Regions from separate parts of the Halomonas sp. SL1 genome, predicted to be linked through region 1. Evidence: predicted binding sites of a transcription regulator. Region 1 holds the regulator's gene; each other region holds the start of a gene.
What was found. The regulator FNR, encoded in region 1, switches genes on or off when oxygen is low (the NO sensors DNR and NnrR bind a similar motif). The targets are predictions, from matches to a motif close to TTGATNTANATCAA.

Region 1 (7,409 bases):
ATGACCCAGCCCGGCAGATTGGCGATCTCGGGGTTGGCCAGCACCAGGATGTCGTTGTTGACCGACAGCTCGTTGCCTTCCCAGCCGCGCTGTTCGGCGGTCGGCGCGAAGGCCTCGGTGTCGTTGTAGAGCTGGATGCGGCCGTCGTCGTTCTTGTCCTCATACTGGATCAGGCCGGTCTCTTCCCAGGTGCGGATCCATCCCGGGCGCTCCTCGTAGAGGATCGGGTTGGCGGTGGCATCCTCGACGTTCTCGACCTGGCCGGCCATGTCGGGATAGACGGTGGTCGCGATGTTGAGGCGTGCCATGGAGGCCACGGCCGGGGCGGTCAGGTACAGCAGGCCGATGAACACCAGGGCCCAGCCGGCGGACCAGCGTGCGTCGGCCACCTTGGGCACGGTGAAGAAACGGATGATGACGTGGGGCAGGCCGGCGGTACCGATCATCAGCGACAGGGTGAACAGCACCATGTTCAGCTTGTTGTCCACGTCCGCGGTGTACTCGTTGAAGCCGAGTTCGGTGATCACCTCGTTGAGCTTGGCCAGCAGCGGCATGCCGGATTCGCTGTGTTCGGAGAACAGGCCCAGCGCCGGGATCGGGTTGCCGGTCAGCTCCAGCGAGATGAACACCGCCGGGATGGTGTAGGCGATGATCAGCACGATGTACTGGGCCACCTGGGTGTAGGTGATGCCCTTCATGCCGCCCAGCACCGAGTAGAAGAAGATCACCACGGCGGCGATGATCAGGCCGGTGGTGGCGTCGACTTCCAGGAAGCGCGAGAAGGCCACGCCGGCGCCGGCCATCTGGCCGATGACGTAGGTCACCGAGGCCACGATCAGGCAGACCACCGCGACCATGCGCGCCTGCTTGCTGTAGAAGCGATCACCGATGAATTCCGGCACCGTGAACTTGCCGAACTTGCGCAGGTAGGGGGCCAGCAGCATGGCCAGCAGCACGTAGCCGCCGGTCCAGCCCATCAGGAAGGTGGAGTTGGCGTAACCGCCAGCGGCGATCAGGCCGGCCATGGAGATGAAGGAGGCTGCGGACATCCAGTCGGCGCCGATGGCCATGCCGTTGGTGATCGGATGCACCCCGCCGCCGGCAACGTAGAAGTCCTTGGTCGACCCGGCCTTGGCCCAGATGGCGATGCCGATGTAGAGGGCGAAGGAGGCGCCGACGAACAGGACGTTGATGGCAAATTGACTCATGCTGAGTTACTCCCCGAGCCCGAATTGCTTGTCCAGCCGGTTCATCTTCCAGGCATAGAAGAAGATCAGGCCGATGAAGGTCAGGATGGAACCCTGCTGGGCGAACCAGAAGCCCAGGTCGGTGCCGCCCACGGCAATGCCCGCCAGCAGCGGTCGAAGCAGGATGGCCGCGCCATAGGAGACGGCTGCCCAGACGACCAGACAGCCGGTAATCAATCTAAGGTTGGCCTTCCAGTAGGCCTCGGCATTGGGGGTCTCTTCAGCCATGATATTGCTCTCCACTTGTTGTTGGGGTCGGGAAGTTGCTCACAGCATTCATGGGTCGCCGCGTGGCCTTCCCGGTGTCCGGCGAGCGGACCGCGGCGGCGTGCCGGATGATGAAGTGCCCGTCGAAGAGGGGTCGCATCTCGGCGGGATGGCATCACCCGATGATCATCGTCAATGCTGGTCAACAACGCCGGAAAAAACATCGCAGACTTTCGTATCATGAGCGTAAAACGATTCAATTAGTGATCGTAAGTTTCTTGTAAATCAATATATTACGAACCTTCTGGAAGGATTTGACTCGAGAGGAGGCGGCAAAGGTTGGACGATCGTCTATCCCCGTGTCCGAATGATGACTCGGCATCCGATCTCGGCATAACGTCATGACGCATGAGGTCACGGTCGTGGGCTATGACTTTGGTATAAAGCCGAGATTCGTCGGGTCGGCCTGCGGCGGAATACCTAACACCATGGTCTAGATTCTGGTCGCGAGAGGGGGTTGCTACTCTGGACCCGAGCCCTGCTGTCCCCGGTTCTTCGTCTCGCGCGTGGCCCATGCCCCGTTCGGTGCGCGATCCGGGGCGGCGATTCCCGGCACGAGGACCCGCTTCCATGGTCGATGTCGATCTCTCCCACGCCCCCTTCAGCCTGCTCGACGAGGCCGGGCGGGAGCGCGTGCGCGGCGGTCTCGACCTGGCCTACTTCGATTGCGACGAGATCATCCTCGAGGCGGGGCAGCCCGGCGATAACGTCTTCCTCATCCACAAGGGCGAGGTCGCCGAGCTGGACACCACCCAGCCCGGCGAGCGCCAGCGCATCGGCCACTACACCGGCGGCGACCTGTTCGGTGCCATCAGCATTCTCAATGGCCAGAGTCGCTATCGCTTCCGTGCCGAGCAGGAATCGCTGTGCTACCTGCTGCCCCGGGCGCTGTTTCTCGAGCTGTGCGACGCCTATCCGGCCTTCGATGCCTTCTTCCGCCAGCGTCTCGCCGACAAGGCGCGGCTGCTGACCGAGCAGCGCGCGGCCGGCGGGGTGACCATGGCCGGCTTCATGCTGGCGCGGGCCCAGGACTGCATGCGCCCGCCGCGCTGCCTGGGCGGCGAGACCACCATCGCCGAGGCGGTGCGTCTGCTGCATGACGAGGCGGTCGACAGCCTGCTGGTGCAGGGCGAGGCCGGGCCGGGCATGGTCACCAAGACCGACCTGCTCGACGCCCTGGTGCTCGAGGGGCTCGGCCAGGAGACACCGCTGTCGTCGCTGGCCGGGGAGGAGCTGATCACCGCCCGGCCCGATCAGTACCTGTTCGAGGTGCTGGTGCTGATGACCCGCCGGCGCATCGAGCGGGTGGTGATCGTCGAGGACGAGGCGCCGGTGGGCGTGGTGGAGCTGACCGACGTGCTCAGCTACTTCTCCAGCCGCAGCCACGTGGTCAGCCTGCAGGTCGAGCAGGCCGGCGACCTGAAGCAGTTGGCCTCCGCCAGCCGCCGTACCGCCGAGCTCGCCGGTGCGCTGATGGCCCAGGGCGTGAAGCTGCGCTTCGCCATGGGGCTGCTGGCCGCGCTCAACGGTCGCATCATCCACAAGGCCTGGGACTTCTCGATGCCCGAGTCCCTGAGGCGCGACAGCTGCCTGATGGTGATGGGCAGCGAGGGGCGCGGCGAGCAGATGCTCAAGACCGACCAGGACAACGGCCTGATCCTCGACGACGACCTGGCGTGGCCGGACTGCATGGAGCGCATGGCCGAGTTCACCGAGACCCTGGTCTCGCTCGGCTACCCGCGCTGCCCCGGCAACATCATGGTCTCCAACCCGGACTGGGTGGGCACCGAGCGCCAGTGGAAGGCGCGCATCGCGCGCTGGGTCGAGGCTCGCGACGGCGACAGCCTGATGAAGCTGGCGATCATGCTCGACGCTCATGCGGTGGCCGGCAATCCGGCACTGCTCGAGCGGGTGAGGGAGACGCTGTTCGAGGCGGCCTCCCGTGACGAGCTGCTGCTCTCCTACTTCGCCCGGCCGGTGATGCGCTTCTCCACGCCGCTGACCCTGTTCGGCTCGCTGAAGAAGCCCCAGCACGGCATCGACATCAAGAAGGGCGGCATCTTTCCCATCGTGCATGGCGTGCGGGTCATGGCGCTGGAGCGCGGCATCCTCGCCACCGGCACCCTGGATCGCCTCGATGCCCTGGCCGCCGACGGGCGGCTCGAGGAGCGCTTCGCCGAAGACCTGGGGGAGGCGCTGTCGCTGTTCACCCAGCTGCGCCTCGAGCAGCAGCTGGCGCGGCTGGAGGGCGACGGCGGCGACGAGAGCGGCGAGCCGGACCGGGTCGTGGTCCAGTCGCTGTCGTCGCTGGAGCGTGACCTGCTGCGCGAGGCGCTGCACATCGTCAAGGACTTCAAGCAGCGGATTTCCCATCGTTATCACCTCGAATACACCTGAGGTGGCCGGCCGCCGCCTCTCGACACGACAAGGACATCGACATGCTCAAGACCCTGCGCCGCCTGGTCGACCGCCACCGCCACGCCCATGGCCAGTATGGCTGGCTGTTCCGCCCCTATACGGGGGAGGAGCTGGTGGCGCTGGCCGTGCAGTCGACCGGCGGCGACGTGCGCAGCGCCGAGCCGCTGGCGATCGCCGCGGTGCGCCTGCGCGGCGATCGGGTGCTGACCAGCGAGTCGCTGGAGCTGCGGCTGACGCGCCCGGAAGGCGTGGACGCCGAGGTGCTGCGGCGTCACGGCCTGCGCGGCATCGATCTCGACGACGGCGTGACGCTCGACCAGGCCCTGGCGCGGCTGCTCGACTTCGTCGGCAATCGCCCGCTGGTCGGCTGGCGGCTGGATCGCGACCTGGCGTTGCTGAACCGCCCGCTGCGCGCCCGATTCGGCTTCGACCTGCCCAATGCCGGCATCGACCTGGTCCAGCGTTACCAGCGTTACCATCATCATTCGCGGCTCGAGGTGGCACCGGCCTTCGAGCGGGTCGCCGCGCAGCTCGAGGTGCCGCTGATGGGGCGCCACAGCGTGCTGGGCACCGCCGTGACCACGGCCCTGATGCACCTGCGGCTGGACCGCGACGCGCTGCTCGAGCGCCGCAGCGGCTGAACGCGCGCCACGTCGCCAGCCTGGCGGCAGGGTGGTAGGATAGGCGCCCTTTCCCTTTCCCCGATTGCCCTGGCAGCGCCCCGACCATGCAAGATGCCGTGACCTTCGATCCCCGTCCCGCCGATGAGGCCGCTTCGGCCGAGCCGTCGACCCTGTCCGCCGAGGCGCCCGACGCCAAGGCCAAGCGCGAGTTCAACAAGCTGCAGAAGCGGCTGCGGCGCCAGGTCGGCAACGCCATCATCGACTTCGACATGATCCGCGAGGGTGACAAGGTGATGGTGTGCCTGTCCGGCGGCAAGGACAGCTACACCATGCTGGAGATCCTGCGGAATCTGCAGCGCAACGCGCCGGTGAACTTCTCGCTGGTGGCGGTGAACCTCGACCAGAAGCAGCCCGGCTTCCCCGAGCATGTGCTGCCCGAGTACCTGGACGGGCTCGGCGTCGATTACCATATCCTCGAGCGCGACACCTACTCGGTGGTCAAGGAGAAGACCCCGGAAGGCAAGACCACCTGCGCGCTGTGCTCGCGGCTGCGCCGCGGCTCCCTCTATGGCTATGCCGAGGAGATCGGTGCCACCAAGATCGCGCTCGGTCATCATCGCGAGGACATCCTCGAGACGCTGTTCCTCAACATGTTCTTCGGCGGCAGCCTCAAGTCGATGCCGCCCAAGCTGCTCTCCGACGACGGCAAGAACATCGTCATCCGCCCGCTGGCCTACTGCCGCGAGGCCGACATCGCCGAGTTCTCGGAGCGCATGGCCTTCCCGATCATCCCCTGCAACCTGTGCGGCTCGCAGCCCAACCTGCAGCGCCAAGTGGTCAAGGAAATGCTGGCCGAGTGGGAGGCCAAGCATCCCGGCCGTCTGGAAAGCATGTTCAAGGCGGTCACCAACGTCGCCCCCTCGCAGCTGGCCGACCGCGAGCTGTTCGACTTCGCCGGGCTGGAGGACAAGCAGGCGAAGATGCAGGCCGACCGCATCGATCTGCATAACGAGTGAGTAGCGCCTAGCGGCAAGCGCCCGGCTGCTCAGTAACGGGCGGCAGATGTCGAGGAAGCCAATGAGAAACCCACGGGACGTCGAGTCCTGTGGGTTTCTTCGTTGACGTCAGGAATGGCCATGACATCATCCTGCCGCGCTTGGCGCTTGGCGCTTGGCGCTTGGCGCTTGGCGCTTGGCGCTGTCAGCGGCAGCCCTCTTCCTCGGCCAGCTCGGCCAGGGCGTCCAGGTCGAGGATGTTCACCTCGCGGCCGGAGACGGCCACCAGGCCCTGCTGCTGGAAGCGGCCCAGGATGCGGCTGACGGTTTCCACGGCCAGCCCCAGGTAGTTGCCGATGTCGGCCCGGGACATGGAGAGCCGGAAGCTGTAGGCGGAGTAGCCGCGGCGCCGGAAGCGGTCGGAGAGGCTGGCGAAGAAGGTGGCCAGCCGCTGGTCGGCGGTCTTGCGCGACAGCAGGCGCATCATGCGGCGGTCGTCGCGCATTTCCTTGCTCATGCTGCGGTAGAGCTGGGCGCGCAGCTCCGGCAGGCTTTCCGACAGGGCATCCAGGCGATCGAAGGGGATCTCGCACACGGTGGTGGTCTCGAGCGCGATGACCGAGCCGGGATAGGTCGACTCGTCGATGCCGTCCAGCCCCACCAGTTCGCTGGGCAGATAGAAGTTGGTCAGCTGATCCATGCCGCCGCCTTCGCTGGTGATCTGCTTGAGGCTGCCGGAGCGAACCGCATAGACGCTGGTGAAGGGGCTGCCCTGACGGAACAGCGACTCGCCCTTCTTGAGCGGCGGACGGCGGCGGATGATGGCATCGAACTGATCGATGTCCTCGAGTTCGAGGGCCAGGGGCAGGCACAGGGAACTCAGGCTGCAGGTCCGGCAGCGGGTCTCGTGCAGCAGTGAGCGGCGCCTGCCGGCTGCGATATCGGGCATGCTGTCCTCCTTGATCGGGGCTTGCCTTCCCCATTATGGCGGATAGCACCCGCCCGGGCATAGCATCCCTTAGCCGTGTCCCGCGCCCGAACGGCGGCAGCGCGACCAGTGCCCCGATGCGGTGGCCAGTCGCCCCTCATCCAGCGCCGCGGCATAGTCCTCGGCCGAGCCGGCGTTGCAGGCCACGGCGTCGGGCAGCCGCGAGATGGCACCGGGGCCAAGCCCCAGCCGGTCGCGGGCCTGCTCGCGTCGCGTCTGCGCCCTGGCGTCCTCCAGCGCGGCGCCGTGGCGGGCGTAGAACCCGCCTCCCAGCGACCGATAGCCGTTTCCGGCCAGGCGGTCCTCGATCCGAGCCAGCAGCGTCGCCGGCAGCGTCGACTCGCCCTCCTGCCAAGCGGGGTCCGGGCGCAGCGAGAGGCGTGGCGGCGTCATGGTCATCAGCGTGGCGAGCGCCGCGGCGGCCTCCTGCTCGGGCGTCGCCGGCGGCACGATCAGCACCAGGTTCAGCGAGTGCCAGCCCATGCGGACGCTCTCGTCGAGCAGCGGCTCGATGCGTGACTGCAGCCGCGTCAGGGCTTCCGGGCGGTCGGCCCTCGGCAGGCGCATGACCAGCTTCAGGCGGTTGAAGCCCAGTGCCTCCAGATGGCGCAGGGTGAGAAGATCCGTGGCACGGGGATCGAGTTCGACGGTGAAGTCGCGCCAATGTCCCGATTCGAAGGGAAAGCGCGAGGCCAGCCGATCGACCAGCCCGCTCATCCGCGACAGGCTCAGCCAGGGGGGCAGGCTGCCGCCCCAGTGCAGGGCCTCGATCCGTCGATCGGGGGCGAGGCAGCGTCGCACCAGCACCATCTCGCGATCCAGTCGGGCCAGGTCGACTTCGAACGGGTCCATGCCCTTGGCGTGATCGACG
Region 2 (7,409 bases), on a different contig from region 1:
CGGCGATGATGGCGCCGTCGGTGATGTCGACGCCGTGGTGCACCTCGTAGCGTTCCTTGAGGCCGCGCAGGATGGCCACGGTATCTTCCTCGGAGGGCTCGTCGACCAGCACCTTCTGGAAGCGACGCTCCAGGGCGGCATCCTTCTCGATGTGCTGGCGGTACTCGTCGAGGGTGGTGGCGCCCACGCAGTGCAGCTCGCCGCGCGCCAGCGCCGGCTTGAGCATGTTGCCGGCGTCCATGGCGCCCTCGGCCTTGCCGGCACCGACCATGGTGTGCAGCTCGTCGATGAACAGGATGATCCGGCCCTCCTCCTGGGCCAGCTCCTTGAGCACCGCTTTCAGGCGTTCCTCGAACTCGCCGCGGAACTTGGCCCCGGCCAGCAGCGCGCCCATGTCCAGCGACAGCACGCGCTTGTCCTTGAGGCCCTCGGGCACCTCGCCGTCGACGATGCGCTGGGCCAGACCCTCGACGATGGCGGTCTTGCCGACGCCGGGCTCGCCGATCAGCACCGGGTTGTTCTTGGTCCGGCGCTGCAGCACCTGCACGGTGCGGCGGATCTCGTCGTCGCGGCCGATCACCGGGTCGAGCTTGCCGCTGGACGCCCGCTCGGTGAGATCCAGGGTGTACTTCTCCAGCGCCTCGCGGCTCTCCTCGGCGTTGGGATCGCTGACCTTCTCGCCGCCGCGCACGCTGTCGATGGCGGTCTCCAGCGACTTGCGGCTCACACCCGCCTGGCCGAGCAGCTTGCTCACCGCATGGCGCATCTCCAGCGCGGCCAGCAGCACCAGCTCGCTGGCGATGTACTGGTCGCCGCGCTTCTGGGCCTCGCGGTCGGTGAGGTTGAACAGCTTCATCAGGTCGCGGGACGGCTGCACCTCGCCGTCGAAATCGCCGACCTTGGGCAGGTCGTCGAGATGGCCGACCAGGCCGTCGCGCAGCCTGGCGGCGTCGCCGCCGGCCTTCTGCACCAGCGCCTTGACGCCAGTATCGCTGGCATCGAGCAGCGCCAGCAGCAGGTGGCCGGGCTCGAGCTGGTTATGACCGTGGCCCACGGCCAGCGACTGGGCATCAGCCACGGCGTTCTGCAGCTTGGCGGTGAACTTGTCGATTCGCATAGCGTTTCCTCCGTCGGGGTAGCGGCGCGATTCGGACGCGCCGCCTGTCCCAATGTCATGAGTCTTGACATCTTAAGTGGCGTCAGGATGGCCGGCTTTCAAGTCAGCCGCCGGAGGAAACGCCGGAGGGTTGATATGCATCAAGGAGCGAGGCGCTCTCGCCGCGGGTAACTCAGCGCAGCCAGATCATGCTGGCCATGCGGCCGGTGACGCCGTCGTCACGGCGGTAGGAATAGAAGCGGGATTCGCAGGCGGTGCAGAAGTGGCCGCCGCTGATATGGGACAGTCCCAGCCGTTCCAGGCGCAGTCGCGCCAGCTTGTACAGGTCGGCCATGTAGTGGCCCAGCCGATAGGGGCTCGGCACGAAGGCCTCGGCGGCATCGGGCTGCACGGCGACGAAGGCCTCGCGCACCTCGCGCCCGACCTCGAACTGGGCATTGGAGATCGCCGGCCCCAGCCAGGCCATCAGCGACTCGGGCGGCGCGCCCATGGCGGCCACCGTGGCCTCGAGCACGCCGCCGGCCAGGCCGCGCCAGCCGGCGTGGGCCACGCCGACCCGCTGGCCGTCGCGGTCGCAGAAGAACACCGGCAGGCAGTCGGCGGTCAGCACCACGCAGGCATGACCACGGTCGAGGGCCACCGAGGCATCGGCCTCGGGCGGGGTCTCGAGGTATTCCGACTGCACCCGGGCGCCGTGGGCCTGATCGAGCCACAGCAGCGGCCGGTCATCGCCGACTTCCTTCTGCAGCTGGCGGCGGCACAGTGCCACGTGGGCAGCGTTGTCGCCGACGTGCTGCGCCGGATTGAAGGCGGCGAAGCGCCCTTGACTGGGCCCGGTCTCGCGGGTGGTAACGCAGGCCGCCACCGAGGGCGGCGCCGGCCAGTCGGGGCGAATCAGGGTCGGGCGCAGGTCGAGGGCATCGCTCATCGCGGTTTCCTTAGCGGCGAGTCTCGCGGTCTTCGCGCAGGAAGTCCAGCAGCATCAGCATGTCATCCGGCAGGGCGGCGCGAAAGGTCAGCGTCTCGCCGCTGGTCGGGTGCACGAAGGCCAGCTTGCGGGCGTGCAGCGCCTGGCGGGGGAACTCGCGCAGTACCTCCTTGAGCGTCTCGCCGGCGCCGGCCGGCAGCTTGAGGCGCCCGCCGTAGACCGGGTCGCCGATCAGCGGATAGTGCAGGTGCGCCAGGTGCACGCGGATCTGGTGGGTGCGGCCGGTCTCCAGCTTGCAGCGCACGTGGGTGTGGGCGCGGAAACGCTCGACCACCCGATAGTGCGTCACCGCCGGCTTGCCGGAGGCGGTCACCGCCTGGCGCTTGCGGTCCTTGGGGTGACGGCCGATGGCCGCGTCCACCTTGCCGCCGGAGGTCATTACCCCGACCGAGACGGCGTCGTACTCGCGGGACACGGTACGCGCCTGGAGCTGCTCCACCAGCGCGGTCTGGGCGCCCAGGGTCTTGGCCACCACCATCAGCCCGCTGGTGTCCTTGTCCAGGCGATGCACGATGCCGGCCCGCGGCACCGCCGCCAGCGCGGGACAGTGATGCAGCAGGCCGTTGAGCAGGGTGCCATCGGGATTGCCGGCGGCCGGGTGCACCACCAGGCCGGGCGGCTTGTTGATCACCAGCACCTCGTCGTCCTCGTACACCACGTCCAGCGGGATGTCCTCGGGCTCGAAGCGGGCATCGTCCTCGACCGTCGCGGTCAGCGCCACGGCCTCGCCGCCGTAGACCTTGTCGCGAGGCTTGGCGGGACGGCCGTCCAGGGTCAGCGCGCCCTCCTTGATCCAGGCCTTGAGGCGTTCCCGGGAGAAGTCGGAGAAGAGGTCGGCGGCGGCCTGGTCGAGGCGCAGGCCGGCCATGTGCTCGGGGACGCGGTGCTGGGCTTCGAAGGTCTGGGACATGGACTCGATGATCATCCGTCTGGGCGGTGGAGCGCTCCGCGGCAGCACGCTCGGCGCGGTGACTGCGTTTTGCCACGAGGTGCTTTATAGTGGGCGAATTCGGGCCGATTCTAGCACGGCCACCCAGGGTTGTTTGACACGAGGATCACGATGCGCGTTATCACGACCGGACCCCGCCTGGCCGTCATGCTGCTGGCGAGTGCCCTGCTGGCCGGCTGTGCCAGTTCTCAGGAGCAGGAGGCGCCTGACCTGCAGGAACGCCAGCTGTACGACGAGGGACGCTCGGCGCTGGAGGGCGGACGCTTTACCACCGCCATCAACCGGCTCGAAGCCATCGACACCCGCTTCCCGTTCGGCGATACCGCCGAGCAGGCCCAGCTGGAACTGATCTACGCCTACTACCAGACCGACGACTGGGAGAAGGCGCGGGCCGCGGCCAGCCGTTTCATCCGCCTGCACCCGGACCATCCCCAAGTCGACTACGCCTACTACCTGCGCGGTCTCTCCGCCTGGCAGGCCGGGCGCTTCAGCCTCGAAGGGCTGCGGCTGATCGACATCTCCAAGCGCGACCTGGGCGCCACCCGCGACGCCTATTCCGACTTCCGCGAGCTGGTCCAGCGCTTCCCCGACAGCCAATATGCGCCGGATGCCCAGCAGCGCATCGTCTACCTGCGCAACGTGCTGGCCCGCCACGAGCTGCAGGTGGCCGACTTCTACCTGCGCAAGGGCGCCTACCTGGCGGCCGTCGAGCGTGGCCGCTGGGTCATCGAGCACTACCCCGAGGCACAGGCCACCCGTGACGCCCTGGCGACCATGGTCGAGGGCTATCTGGGCCTCGACATGACCGAGCGGGCCCGCGAGACCCTGCGGGTGCTGATCGACAACGCCCCGGACCACGAGCGCCTCGACGGCCGCACCTTCGACCCGCAGTACGTCGACGCGGCCCCGATCACCGCCTGACCCGGGTAACGCTCCTCGCGGGCGATCAACCGACGACGAAAAGCGGCGCTGCCAATGGCAGCGCCGCTTTTTCATGTCACCTTCATGCGGGTCGCCGCCCTCGGGCGGCTCAGCTCACTCGCCGGGCTGCCAGCCGTTGACGATGGGATAGCGGCGGTCGCGGCCGAAGCCGCGACGGGTGACGCGCACGCCCACCGGCGCCTGGCGACGCTTGTACTCGCAGCGGTCGACCAGTTTCACCACCTGATAGACATCGTCGCGCTCGAAGCCGGCGTCGATGATCGCCTCGGCACTCATGTCGCCCTCGATGTAGCGCACCAGGATAGCGTCCAGGACGTCATAGTCCGGCAGCGAATCGCTGTCCTGCTGGTCCGGCGCCAGCTCGGCGGACGGCGGACGCTCGATGACCCGCTCGGGAATCGCCGGCGCCTGGGTGTTGCGCCAGCGCGCCAGGCGGTAGACCCAGGTCTTGTAGACGTCCTTGATGGCGTTGTAGCCGCCCACCATGTCGCCGTAGAGGGTGGCGTAGCCGACCGCCATCTCGCTCTTGTTGCCGGTGGTCAGCACCATCAGGCCCTTCTTGTTGGAGATTGCCATCAGCAGCACGCCGCGGCAGCGCGACTGCAGGTTCTCCTCGGTGGTGTCGCGCTCGGTGCCGGCGAAACTCTCGGCCAGGGTCGACATGAAGGACTCGACCATCGGCTCGATCGGCATCACCTCGTAGTCGACGCCCAGCAGCTCGGCCTGCTCGGCGGCGTCCTGCTTGGAAATGTCGGCGGTATAGTGGTACGGCATCATCACCGCGTGCACCCGCTGCGGCCCCAGCGCGTCCACCGCGATGGCCAGCGACAGCGCCGAGTCGATGCCGCCGGACAGGCCCAGCACCACACCCTTGAAGCCGCTCTTGTTGACGTAGTCGCGCAGTCCGGTGACCAGCGCGCAGTAGAGGTCCTCCTCGGGCTCGACCGACTCGTCGACCTCCCCGGCCTGGGGCACCCAGCGCTCCTGCTCGCGCACGAACTGTACCGGCATCAGCCCCACCGCCCAGTGCGGCGCCTGAACGCGCAGCTGGCCGTCGGCGTCGACACAGGCCGAGCCGCCGTCGAACACCAGCTCGTCCTGGCCACCGATCTGGTTGACATAGACGATCGGCAGCGACGCCTCGCGGGCGCGCTGCTCGAGCAGCGCCAGACGCTCGGCGGGCTTGTCCTGATGGAAGGGCGAAGCGTTGAGGGTGACCAGGATCTCGGCCCCGGCGTCCCGTGCCTGCTGCACCGGCGCCTCGGCCCAGACATCCTCGCAGATCAGGATGCCGAGCCTGGCGCCCTTGTGCTCGATCACCAGCGGCCGGGTGCCGACCGCGAAGTAACGCTGCTCGTCGAACACCTGGTAGTTGGGCAGCGCCTGCTTGGCGTATTCGTCGAGCCACTCGCCGTTGTAGAGCACGCCGGCCAGGTTCCAGGTCTGCCCCTCGCGGCGCCCGGGATAGCCGACGATCACCATCACGTCACGGGACATCTTCTCGGCCATCCGTGCCCGGGCCTCGCGCAGCCGCGTTTCCATGGAAGGGCGCAGCAGCAGGTCCTCCGGCGGATAGCCAGTCAGGAACAGCTCGGGCAGCACCACGATATCGGCACCATGCTCGATGCGCGCCTCGCGAACCGTCTCGATGGCCCGGTCGGTGTTGCCGGGAATGTCCCCCACCAGGGGGTCCAGCTGAGCCATCACCAGCGTCAGGTCTTGCATGGGCGTAGAAATCTCTCGAGAATCCTTGGATACCCGCATTGTCCCGCAAGGGCGGTCGAGTGGCAAAGGCGGCCGACACGCTACAGGGAGCGCTTAAGGATGAACCTCTTGCTGATCCGCCTGATCATCTTCGCCGTGCTGTTCTTCGCCGGCCTCAAGCTCTATCGCATGTACCGCGAATGGAAACTCGACCGGGAAGACGCCGACCAGGCGAGCCATCAGGGCGGACAGATGGTCCGCTGCGCCTGGTGTCAGGTGCACCTGCCGGAAAACGACGCCCTGCGCGAGAAGGGCGAGTGGTTCTGCTCCACCGACCACCGCGACAAGTATCTGGAGGAGCGCCGGCGCGAGGACTGACGGCGCCGCCCTCCTCTCTTCGACCGCACCGCGCTCTTCGTTACCGCCTCGATGTCACCCGGCCTTCGAGACGGTACGGCACCGGATCGAGTATCGGCTCGCGCCCCAGCAGCGCGTCGACCAGCAGGTGCGTCGAGGCCGGCGCCAGCACCAGCCCGTTACGGTAGTGGCCGGCATTGACGTGGAGACCCTCCAGCCCCGGCACCGCGCCGATGAACGGCACGCCGTCCGGCGATCCCGGGCGCAGCCCCGCCCAGTGATGCTCCACCTCGCACTCGGCCAGCGCCGGCACGATGCCGATCGCCGACGCGCGCAACGAGGCCTTCGCCTCGGCGTCCGTGGTCTTGTCGAAACCGGTCTCCTCGAGGGTCGAGCCGGCCAGCACCCGGCCGTCGGCCCGCGGAATCACATAGCGTCCGTCCATCAGTACCACGCGATTCACCAGCCCCGGCGGCGCCTCGAACAGGATCATCTGCCCCTTCACCGGGCGCACCGGCAGCGCCATCCAGACCCGCTCGAGCAGTTCCGCCGCCCAGGCGCCGCCGCAGACGATCGTGTGATCGCCCTCGACGATGCCGTCCGCGGTCTCGACGCCCGTGACCCGCGCCGCCGACTGCCGGAAGCCCGTGACCTCGCTGCCCTCTCGCAGCGTGACGCGAGGCATGGCCTCGAGCCGGCAGCGCAGCGCCTGGCCCAGGCGAGGATTGCGGATGCTGCCGAGGGTCGGCATCCACAGCGCATCATCGAAGCCCGGCGCAGCCTGTGGCTCCTTGGCATAGAGGAAATCGGCCGAGACCCGCTCCAGCGGTTTGCCCACCTCACGCGCCCAGCGCTCGGCCTGGGCCTCGTCATCGACCCGCAGGTAGAGCAGGCCCTTCTGACGATATTCCGGATCGACGCCGGTTTCCTCGAAGAGCCGCAGGGCCAGCTCGGGATAGAAGCCCTCCGACCAGGTGGCAAGGCGGGAGACGGGCGCCGAGTGGCGCCAGGGATAGAGCGGCGAGACGATGCCGCCACCGGCCCAGGAGGCCTCGCGGCCGCAGCGGCCGCGCTCGAGAAGGGTCACCGAATGGCCGGCATCGGCCAGTTGCAGGGTCGTCATCATGCCGATGACGCCACCGCCCACGACGAGGAAATCGCTCACGAGGCGTGTCCGAATTGACTGACAGTAGAAGTACGACGTCCGGCCAATAGTTAAGACGAGACCGCCAAGAAAGCCGAGACTTTGCCAAGGGGGACCACATGGCACCCGACGCCGCCGAAGAACGCTACCTTACCGACAAGCCGCGTAACTTGGCAAAGCCCGCCGCCAGGGGCTTCACGCTGATCGA
Region 3 (7,409 bases), on a different contig from region 1:
GGCTGGCGGCGGGGCACATGGCCGATTCCCTGGGCGAAGCCGTGGGGCAGACGGTGGGCTACCGGATGCGCGGCGAGTCCCGCGTCGGGCCCGAGACACGCCTCGAGGTGGTCACCCAGGGCGTGCTGACGCGCATGCTCCAGGAGGACCCGCTGCTCGAGGGCGTGGCCGGGGTGATCTTCGACGAGTTCCACGAGCGCAGCCTCGAGGCCGACCTCGGGCTGGCGCTGACCCTCGACGCCCAGTCGGTGCGCGACGACCTGCGCCTGCTGGTGATGTCGGCGACCCTGGACGTGGCCTCGCTGACCGCCGTGCTCGGCGAGGACACGCCGGTGATCGCGTGCGAGGGGCGCCAGTTTCCGGTCGCCACCCATCACCGTCCTCCGAATCGCTCGCTCAAGCCCCATGACGAGGCCGCACGCCATCAGGTGGCGGTGGTGGCCGAGGCGCTGGCGGCCGACGACGGCGATGCCCTCGTGATCCTGCCGGGCGTCGGCGAGATCCGCCGTCTGGCGCGGGCGCTGTCCGATCGGCTGCCCGATGCCGCGATCCACGAGCTTCACGGCCGGCTGCCGCTGGACGCTCAGCGTCGGGCGCTGGCACCCGATGCCGAAGGCCGCCGCCGGGTGGTGCTGGCCACCGCCATCGCCGAGTCGAGCGTCACCGTGCCCGGCGTGCGGCTGGTGATCGATGCCGGCCAGGAGCGGCTGCCGGTGTTCCAGCCGCGCACCGGCCTGACGCGTCTCGAGACCCGCCGGGTCAACCGGGCCAGCGCCGACCAGCGTCGCGGCCGCGCCGGTCGCCAGGGCCCCGGCGTCTGCTACCGGCTGTGGGCCGAGGAGCAGCCGCTGGTGCCGGACCGCGAGCCGGAGATGCGTCAGGCCGACCTGGCCCCGCTGGCCTTCGAGCTGGCGCGCTGGGGCATCACCGAGCCGCAGTCGCTGAGCTGGATCACGCCGCCGCCGGCGGGGGCGCTCGCCGCCGGGCGCGAGTTGCTGCGCGGCCTCGGCGTGCTGGACGACGCCCATCGGCTGACGGCGCTGGGTCGCGCCTGCGCGCGCTGGCCGACCCATCCGCGGCTGGCGGTGATGCTGGAGCGTGCGTCCGAGCTCGACGCGGCGGCCCTGGCCTGCGGCCTGGCGGCGCTGCTCGAGGGTCGCGGCGCCGACGACGAGCGCGACCTGGCCGCGGCACTGGAGAAGCGCTTCGTCAGCCCCGGCGAGGATCGCGCCTGGCAGCGCGATGCCAAACGCCTGGCGAGTCTGATGGGCTGCCGGCTAGCGTCACCGCGGTTCGAGGCGCTCGGCGAGCTGCTGGCGCTGGCCTGGCCCGAGCGCATCGCCCAGCGGCTCTCGCCGGGGCGCTTCCGACTGGCCGGCGGCGGGCAGGGCACGCTGCCCGAGTCCCACCCGCTGGCCCACGCCGAGCTGCTGGTGGCGGTCGCCCTGGACGGCGAGGGCGGTGGCGGGCGGATCTTCCGCGCCGCGGCCCTGGACGAGGCGCGGCTCACCGCGCTGCATCCCGAGGCCGGCCAGTGGCGCGATCATCTCGAATGGTCCGACGAGCGCGGGCGGCTGGTCGGCGAACGCCGCCGCGGGCTCGGTGCCGTGGTGCTCGAGCGCCGGCCGCTGACGTCGCTGCCGCCGGAGGCCGCCCAGCAGGCGCTGCTCGAGGCGGTACGCCGGCGCGGGTTGCCGTTCGACGAGGCCACCGAGCAGCTGCGCGCCCGGGTCGCGCTGCTGCGCCGCACCCTGGGCGACGACTGGCCGGACTGGTCCGACGAGGCGCTGCTCGACGACCTGGACGCCTGGCTCGGCCCCTACCTGGCCGGGCTGTCGCGCCTCGACGAGGTCGAGGCGCTGCCGTTCGCGCGCATCCTCAGAGACGGCCTGGCCGGCGGCCAGTCGGCACGGATCGACGCCTTGGCGCCGACACACCTGACGGTGCCCAGCGGCTCGCGGGTGGCGCTGGACTATCGCGGCGAGACGCCGGTGCTGGCGGTGAAGCTGCAGGAGGTGTTCGGCTGGGAGGCCGCGCCGCGTCTGGTCGACGGCCGGGTCGCGCCGCTGCTGCATCTGCTGTCGCCGGCGCGGCGCCCGCTGCAGGTCACCGCAGACCTGACGAGCTTCTGGGCCAACGGCTACGCCGAGGTGCGCAAGGACATGCGCGGTCGCTATCCCAAGCATCCCTGGCCGGAGGATCCGTGGTCGGCCCAAGCCAGCGCACGGACCAAGCGGCGAAGCTGAGTCGTCCCCGGGGTCAGGCTCGACGGCGCCACAGCGCCTTTTCCCCCTCGACGATCAGCAGTACGGCCAGCGCAGTGGCCAGGATCACGACCCAGTGCATCGGCGCCAGGCCTGCGGCGCCGAACAGGCGTTGCAGGACGGGCACGTAGGTCCAGGCCAGCTGGATGACGGCAATCAGGCCGATGGCCACCCATACCGGACGACTGCCGAACAGGCCCCGCCATGAGAGCACCCCCTGGATCAGGTAGCGGCTGTTGACCAGGTAGGCGGCGGAGCCCGCGACCAACATGTTGACCGCACCGGATCTGGCCTGCTCGAGCGCGCCGCCTTGCATGTCGTGGATCCAGGTGAAAATGCCATAGGTGGCCAGCAGCAGCAGCGTCGAGACGAAGATCACCCGCCACAGCAGGAAGAGGTCCAGCAGGGCGGCGTCCGGTTTCCTTGGTGGGCGTCGCATCAGGTCGTGTTCGCCGGGTTCGAAGGCCAGGGCTAGGCCCAGGGTCACCGCCACGGCCATGTTGACCCACAGCGCCTGGAGCGGGCTCACCGGCAGCAGCGCCCCGCACAGCACCGCGACCATGATGGCCAGGCCCTGGGCGCCGTTGGTGGGCAGCAGGAAGGTGATGGTCTTGCGGATGTTGTCGTAGACCTTACGGCCCTCGCGGATGGCGGCGACGATGGTGGCGAAGTTGTCGTCGGCCAGGACCATCTCCGCGGCCTCCCGAGCCGCCGCCGTGCCCTGTCGCCCCATGGCTACGCCCACGTCGGCGCGCTTGAGGGCCGGGCCGTCGTTGACGCCATCGCCGGTCATCGCGCAGACCTCACCGCATGACTGCAGGGCCTCGATCAGCCGTAGCTTGTGCTCGGGGGTGGCTCTTGCGAAGACGTCTACCGTCATGACGCTGTCGATCAGCGCCGCCTCGGACATGCTCTCGATCTCGTGGCCGCTGATCACCCGGCCCGTGTTGGCGAAGCCCAGCCGCTCGGCGATGGCGCGCGCGGTGACGCCGTGGTCGCCGGTGATCATGACCGGACGAATGCCCGCGGCCCGGCACTCGGCCACCGCGGCGATGGCTTCCTCCCGGGGCGGGTCGAGCATGCCCACCAGACCCAGCAGTACCAGTTCCGACTCGGCGTGCTCGTCGGTCAGCTTCAGGCGTGAGGACAGCGGTTTCTCGGCCAGGGCCAGCACACGCAGGCCCCTGTCGGACAGGGCATGGAGGCGTTGCTCCCAGAGAGAAAGTTCCAGTGAGTCCTCGCCCCGGTCGGTGCGCACCCGGTGACACATCGCCAGCAGCCTGTCCGGCGCGCCCTTGACCAGCAGGCGGGGACTCCCTTCCATGTCGTGGAGGGTGGCCATGTACTGACGTCCGGCGTCGAAGGGGATGGCGTCGTGTCGGATATGATGACGGCGCGTCTGCACCACCGGCAGGCCGGCCTTGGCGGCGGCCACCACCAGCGCCCCCTCGGTAGGGTCGCCATGGATGCGCCATGTCTCGTCTTCGTGGACCAGCTCGGCGTCGTTGCACAGTACGCCGACGTTCAGGAAGTGACGCAGGGCATGCTGGTCATCGAGGTCGAGCGGGGCCGGGCTGGTCTTGCCGTCGTCGACGCGGTGGAATGCGCCCTCGGGGGCGAAGCCGATGCCGTCGAGGTGAAACTCGCCTTCGGGCAGCCAGATCGCCTGGGCGGTCATCTCGTTGCGGGTCAGGGTGCCGGTCTTGTCCGAGCAGATCGTCGATACTGACCCCAGGGTCTCCACCGCGGGAAGACGGCGGATGATGGCTCGCGAGCGGGCCATGGCCTGAACTCCCAGCGCCAGGCCGATGGTGACGATGGCCGGCAGCCCCTCCGGGATGGCCGCGACCGCGAGGCCTACCGCGGCCATGAACATCGTCGGCCAGGGACTCCCGTGCAGCAGCACGCCGACCAGCGCCGTGGCGATCGCGCATGCCAGGATCAGCGTTGCCAGTACCCGTCCGGCGCGGTCGAGCTGGCGCAGCAGCGGCGTGCGCAGTGGCTCGACCCTGCCCAGCAGCGCGGAGATGCGGCCGAGTTCGGTGTCCGCTCCGATCGCCACCACCAGCCCCCGGGCGCTGCCCTGCGCCACCAGGGTGCCGGCATAGGCCATGCTGCTGCGATCGCCGAGCTCGGCGTTTTCCGCCACCGCTGCGGTGCCCTTGTCCACGGGTAACGACTCGCCGGTCAGTGTGGCCTCCTGGTGACGCAGCCGACGTGCCTCCAGCAGGCGCAGGTCGGCAGGCACTCGATCGCCGCTCTCCAGCAGGACGATGTCTCCCGGCACCAGTGCCTCGGCAGGCACTTCCTGGCGGCGGCCGCCGCGCAGTACCTGGGCGCTTGGGGCAAGCAGGTCGCGAATGCGGGCCAGCGCCTGCTCGGCACGGCCTTCCTGGACGTAGCCGACCAGTGCGATGATGGCGACCACGGAGAGGATGGCAATGGCATCCACGATGGCGCCAAGGGCCAGGCTGCCGAGGGCCGCGACGATCAGAATGACGATCAGCAGGTTCGCGAACTGTGACGCCAGCCTGCGCCAGGCGGAGCGAGGGCGTGCCTGGGGCAGGCGGTTGGGACCGAAGCGTCGCTGGCGCTCGGCGACGGCCTCGTCGGTCAGGCCGCGCGGATGGCTCTGTTGGCGATCGAGGGCCTCTTCGGCACTCAGGGCGTGCCAGGATGTGGTCGGGGAGTGATAGGCGACGTCCATGCCTTGGCCTCCGTGGCGAGGGCGTGTGATGAGAATGCTGCAGCGCAGCGGAGGCGGCAAGTGGCGGACACGATTCGCTATCATGTCCGGTTCACCCCTTGACCTGGATCAATGCCATGAAAGACGCCGAACCCTGCCCCTGCGGCACTGGCCTGCCGCTTACGGCCTGTTGTGGCCGCTACCATGACGGAGAGCCGGCGCCGACGCCCGAGGCGCTGATGCGCTCGCGCTACAGCGCCTTCGCCCTGGGCCTGAACGACTATCTGCTGGACAGCTGGGCGCCCGAGACGCGTCCGACGGCCTTGCCGGACGACGATCCGACCCAGTGGGTGCACCTCGAGATCCTCGATCACGGCGAGGACGGCGATACCGGCAGGGTGCACTTTCGCGCCACCTTCCGTGAGGGGCGCCGCTGGGGCGCTCTGGAGGAGCGGTCGCGCTTTCGGCGCGAGGCGGGCCGCTGGGTCTACGTGGACGGCGAGCCCTCGGTGACCCGGCTCAAGCCGGGGCGCAACGATCCCTGCCCGTGTGGGAGCGGGAAGAAGGGCAAGGCCTGCTGCGTTCGAGGCTAATCCCCCTGTTGGCCGGATGGCCGGCATGAAATACAACAGCCCCGCCGGTATATGCCGGCGGGGCTGTTGTGTCTTTCAGCTTCAAGCTTTCGGCTTGCCGCTCCCGGGCACCGCCCGGGTTCAGAGCATCATGGCGGCGAGCCAGCCGAAGCCGATCAGCGGGATGTTGTAGTGCAGGAAGGTCGGCACCACGCTGTCCCAGATGTGGTCGTGCTGGCCGTCGGCGTTGAGGCCGGCGGTCGGGCCGAGGGTGGAGTCCGAGGCCGGTGAGCCGGCGTCGCCCAGGGCGGCGGCGGTGCCGACCAGGGCGATGGTGGCCATCGGCGAGAAGCCGAAGCCGATCGCCAGCGGCACGTAGATCGAGGCGATGATCGGGATGGTCGAGAACGATGAGCCGATGCCCATGGTGATGAACAGGCCCACCAGCAGCATGACCAGGGCGGCCAGGCCCTTGTGGTCGCCGATCAGGGCGGTGGAGCTTTCCACCAGGCTCTCGACCTGGCCGCTGGCCTGCATGACGCTGGCGAAGCCGGCGGCCGCGATCATGATGAAGCCGACCAGCGCCATCATGCGCATGCCTTCGGTGAAGATGTCGTCCTGCTCGTGCCAGTGGAACACGCCGCTGACGGAGAGTACGGCGAAGCCGAACAGGCCGCCGAGCACCATGGAACCGCTGACCAGCTGTACCACCACGGTGCCGACCAGCGACAGGCCGAGCACGGCGATCTGCCAGGGCTTGAGGTGGCCGGCGGCCTCGGCGGGTGTCTCGTCGCCGTGGGCCAGGTCGCGGTCTTCGTAGCTGCGCTTGCCGCGATAGCTGAACAGGATCGCCACGACCAGGCCGATCGCCATGCCGCCGATCGGCACGATCATCGCCGTGGGCACCATGGCGGCGGTCACGTCGAGGCCGTTGTCGTTGAGGTTGGTCAGCAGGATGTCGTGGAGAAAGATCGAGCCGAAGCCTACCGGCAGCAGCATGTACGGTGCGGTGATACCGAAGGTGATCACGCAGGCCACGGCGCGACGGTCGAGCTTCAGGTGGTTCATCAGCTTGAGCAGTGGCGGCACCAGCACCGGGATGAAGGCGATGTGCACCGGGATCAGGTTCTGCGAGCTGACCGAGAAGGCCAGCAGCACGCCGAGCAGCACATAGACGATGGTGCGGCGGTGGGGGATTCCCTGGTCCAGCCGGAGACCGGCGATGGCCTTCTGGGACAGGAGCTGGGTGATGCCCGAGCGTGACAGGGCCACCGCGAAGGCGCCGAGCACGGCGTAGGAGATGGCCACGGTGGCCCCGTTGCCCAGGCCGTCGTTGAAGGCGTCCATGATCTCGCCGATCGGCATGCCGGCATAGAGGCCGCCGACCAGGGTGGCGGCGATCAGCGCGAAGACCACGGACACCCGCATCAGGCTCAGGGTGACCATGACCAGGATGGCAAGCACGATGGCGTTCATGAGGGTTCCTTGCGGGAGTGTCGGAGGAATGGGCGGAAAATCAAGCCGCCCATTGTAGTCATCTCGGCTGGCGATGCCAGGCATGCCGCGCCGGTCGGGCCATCGAGGGCCCGAGAGTGGCGGGGCGAGGGGACGGTTACGATTGCATGGCATCTTTTAGCTTGCTAAAAGAATTGCTATCATCTCGGCCTTTTGCCCCATCCGGTCGTCCTGGCCGGTGGCATCGACGGGAGCGAGTCCATGACTCCAGATCAGAGTTTCGCGCGCTGGGTCCGGGTCGCGCTGGCGGCCTTCGGCGTGCTGTTCGTCTACTTCATCATCGCCGACACCTTCATGCCGATGACCCCCCAGGCCCGGGTGCTACGCCCCGTGGTGCGGGTCGCGCCGGAGGTGTCGGCCCGCGTCGAGGCG

Region 2: a site for FNR is predicted at 1,248-1,261, ahead of clpB (ATP-dependent chaperone ClpB). Genes of this name have one in related genera too.
Region 3: a site for FNR is predicted at 5,070-5,083, ahead of C9J49_RS14410 (HAD-IC family P-type ATPase). Genes of this name have one in related genera too.

Annotation. Positions count from the first base shown of each region.
Region 1 is NZ_PYUQ02000010.1:49,000-56,408, reverse strand. Features, by position in the region: gene C9J49_RS03990 (sodium:solute symporter family protein) at 1-1,208, opposite strand, end outside; gene C9J49_RS03985 (DUF4212 domain-containing protein) at 1,215-1,475, opposite strand; gene C9J49_RS03980 (putative nucleotidyltransferase substrate binding domain-containing protein) at 2,085-3,911, shown strand; gene C9J49_RS03975 (DNA polymerase III subunit epsilon) at 3,953-4,573, shown strand; gene ttcA (tRNA 2-thiocytidine(32) synthetase TtcA) at 4,660-5,571, shown strand; gene fnr (fumarate/nitrate reduction transcriptional regulator Fnr) at 5,756-6,499, opposite strand; gene C9J49_RS03960 (hypothetical protein) at 6,569-7,409, opposite strand, start outside.
Region 2 is NZ_PYUQ02000020.1:9,597-17,005, forward strand. Features, by position in the region: gene clpB (ATP-dependent chaperone ClpB) at 1-1,117, opposite strand, end outside; gene pgeF (peptidoglycan editing factor PgeF) at 1,290-2,045, opposite strand; gene rluD (23S rRNA pseudouridine(1911/1915/1917) synthase RluD) at 2,056-3,015, opposite strand; gene C9J49_RS13510 (outer membrane protein assembly factor BamD) at 3,166-3,975, shown strand; gene C9J49_RS13515 (NAD+ synthase) at 4,090-5,721, opposite strand; gene C9J49_RS13520 (PP0621 family protein) at 5,821-6,078, shown strand; gene thiO (glycine oxidase ThiO) at 6,119-7,222, opposite strand; gene C9J49_RS13530 (GspH/FimT family pseudopilin) at 7,321-7,409, shown strand, end outside.
Region 3 is NZ_PYUQ02000021.1:77,661-85,069, reverse strand. Features, by position in the region: gene hrpB (ATP-dependent helicase HrpB) at 1-2,246, shown strand, start outside; gene C9J49_RS14410 (HAD-IC family P-type ATPase) at 2,260-4,971, opposite strand; gene C9J49_RS14405 (YchJ family protein) at 5,088-5,543, shown strand; gene C9J49_RS14400 (Na+/H+ antiporter family protein) at 5,664-6,998, opposite strand; gene C9J49_RS14395 (HlyD family secretion protein) at 7,239-7,409, shown strand, end outside.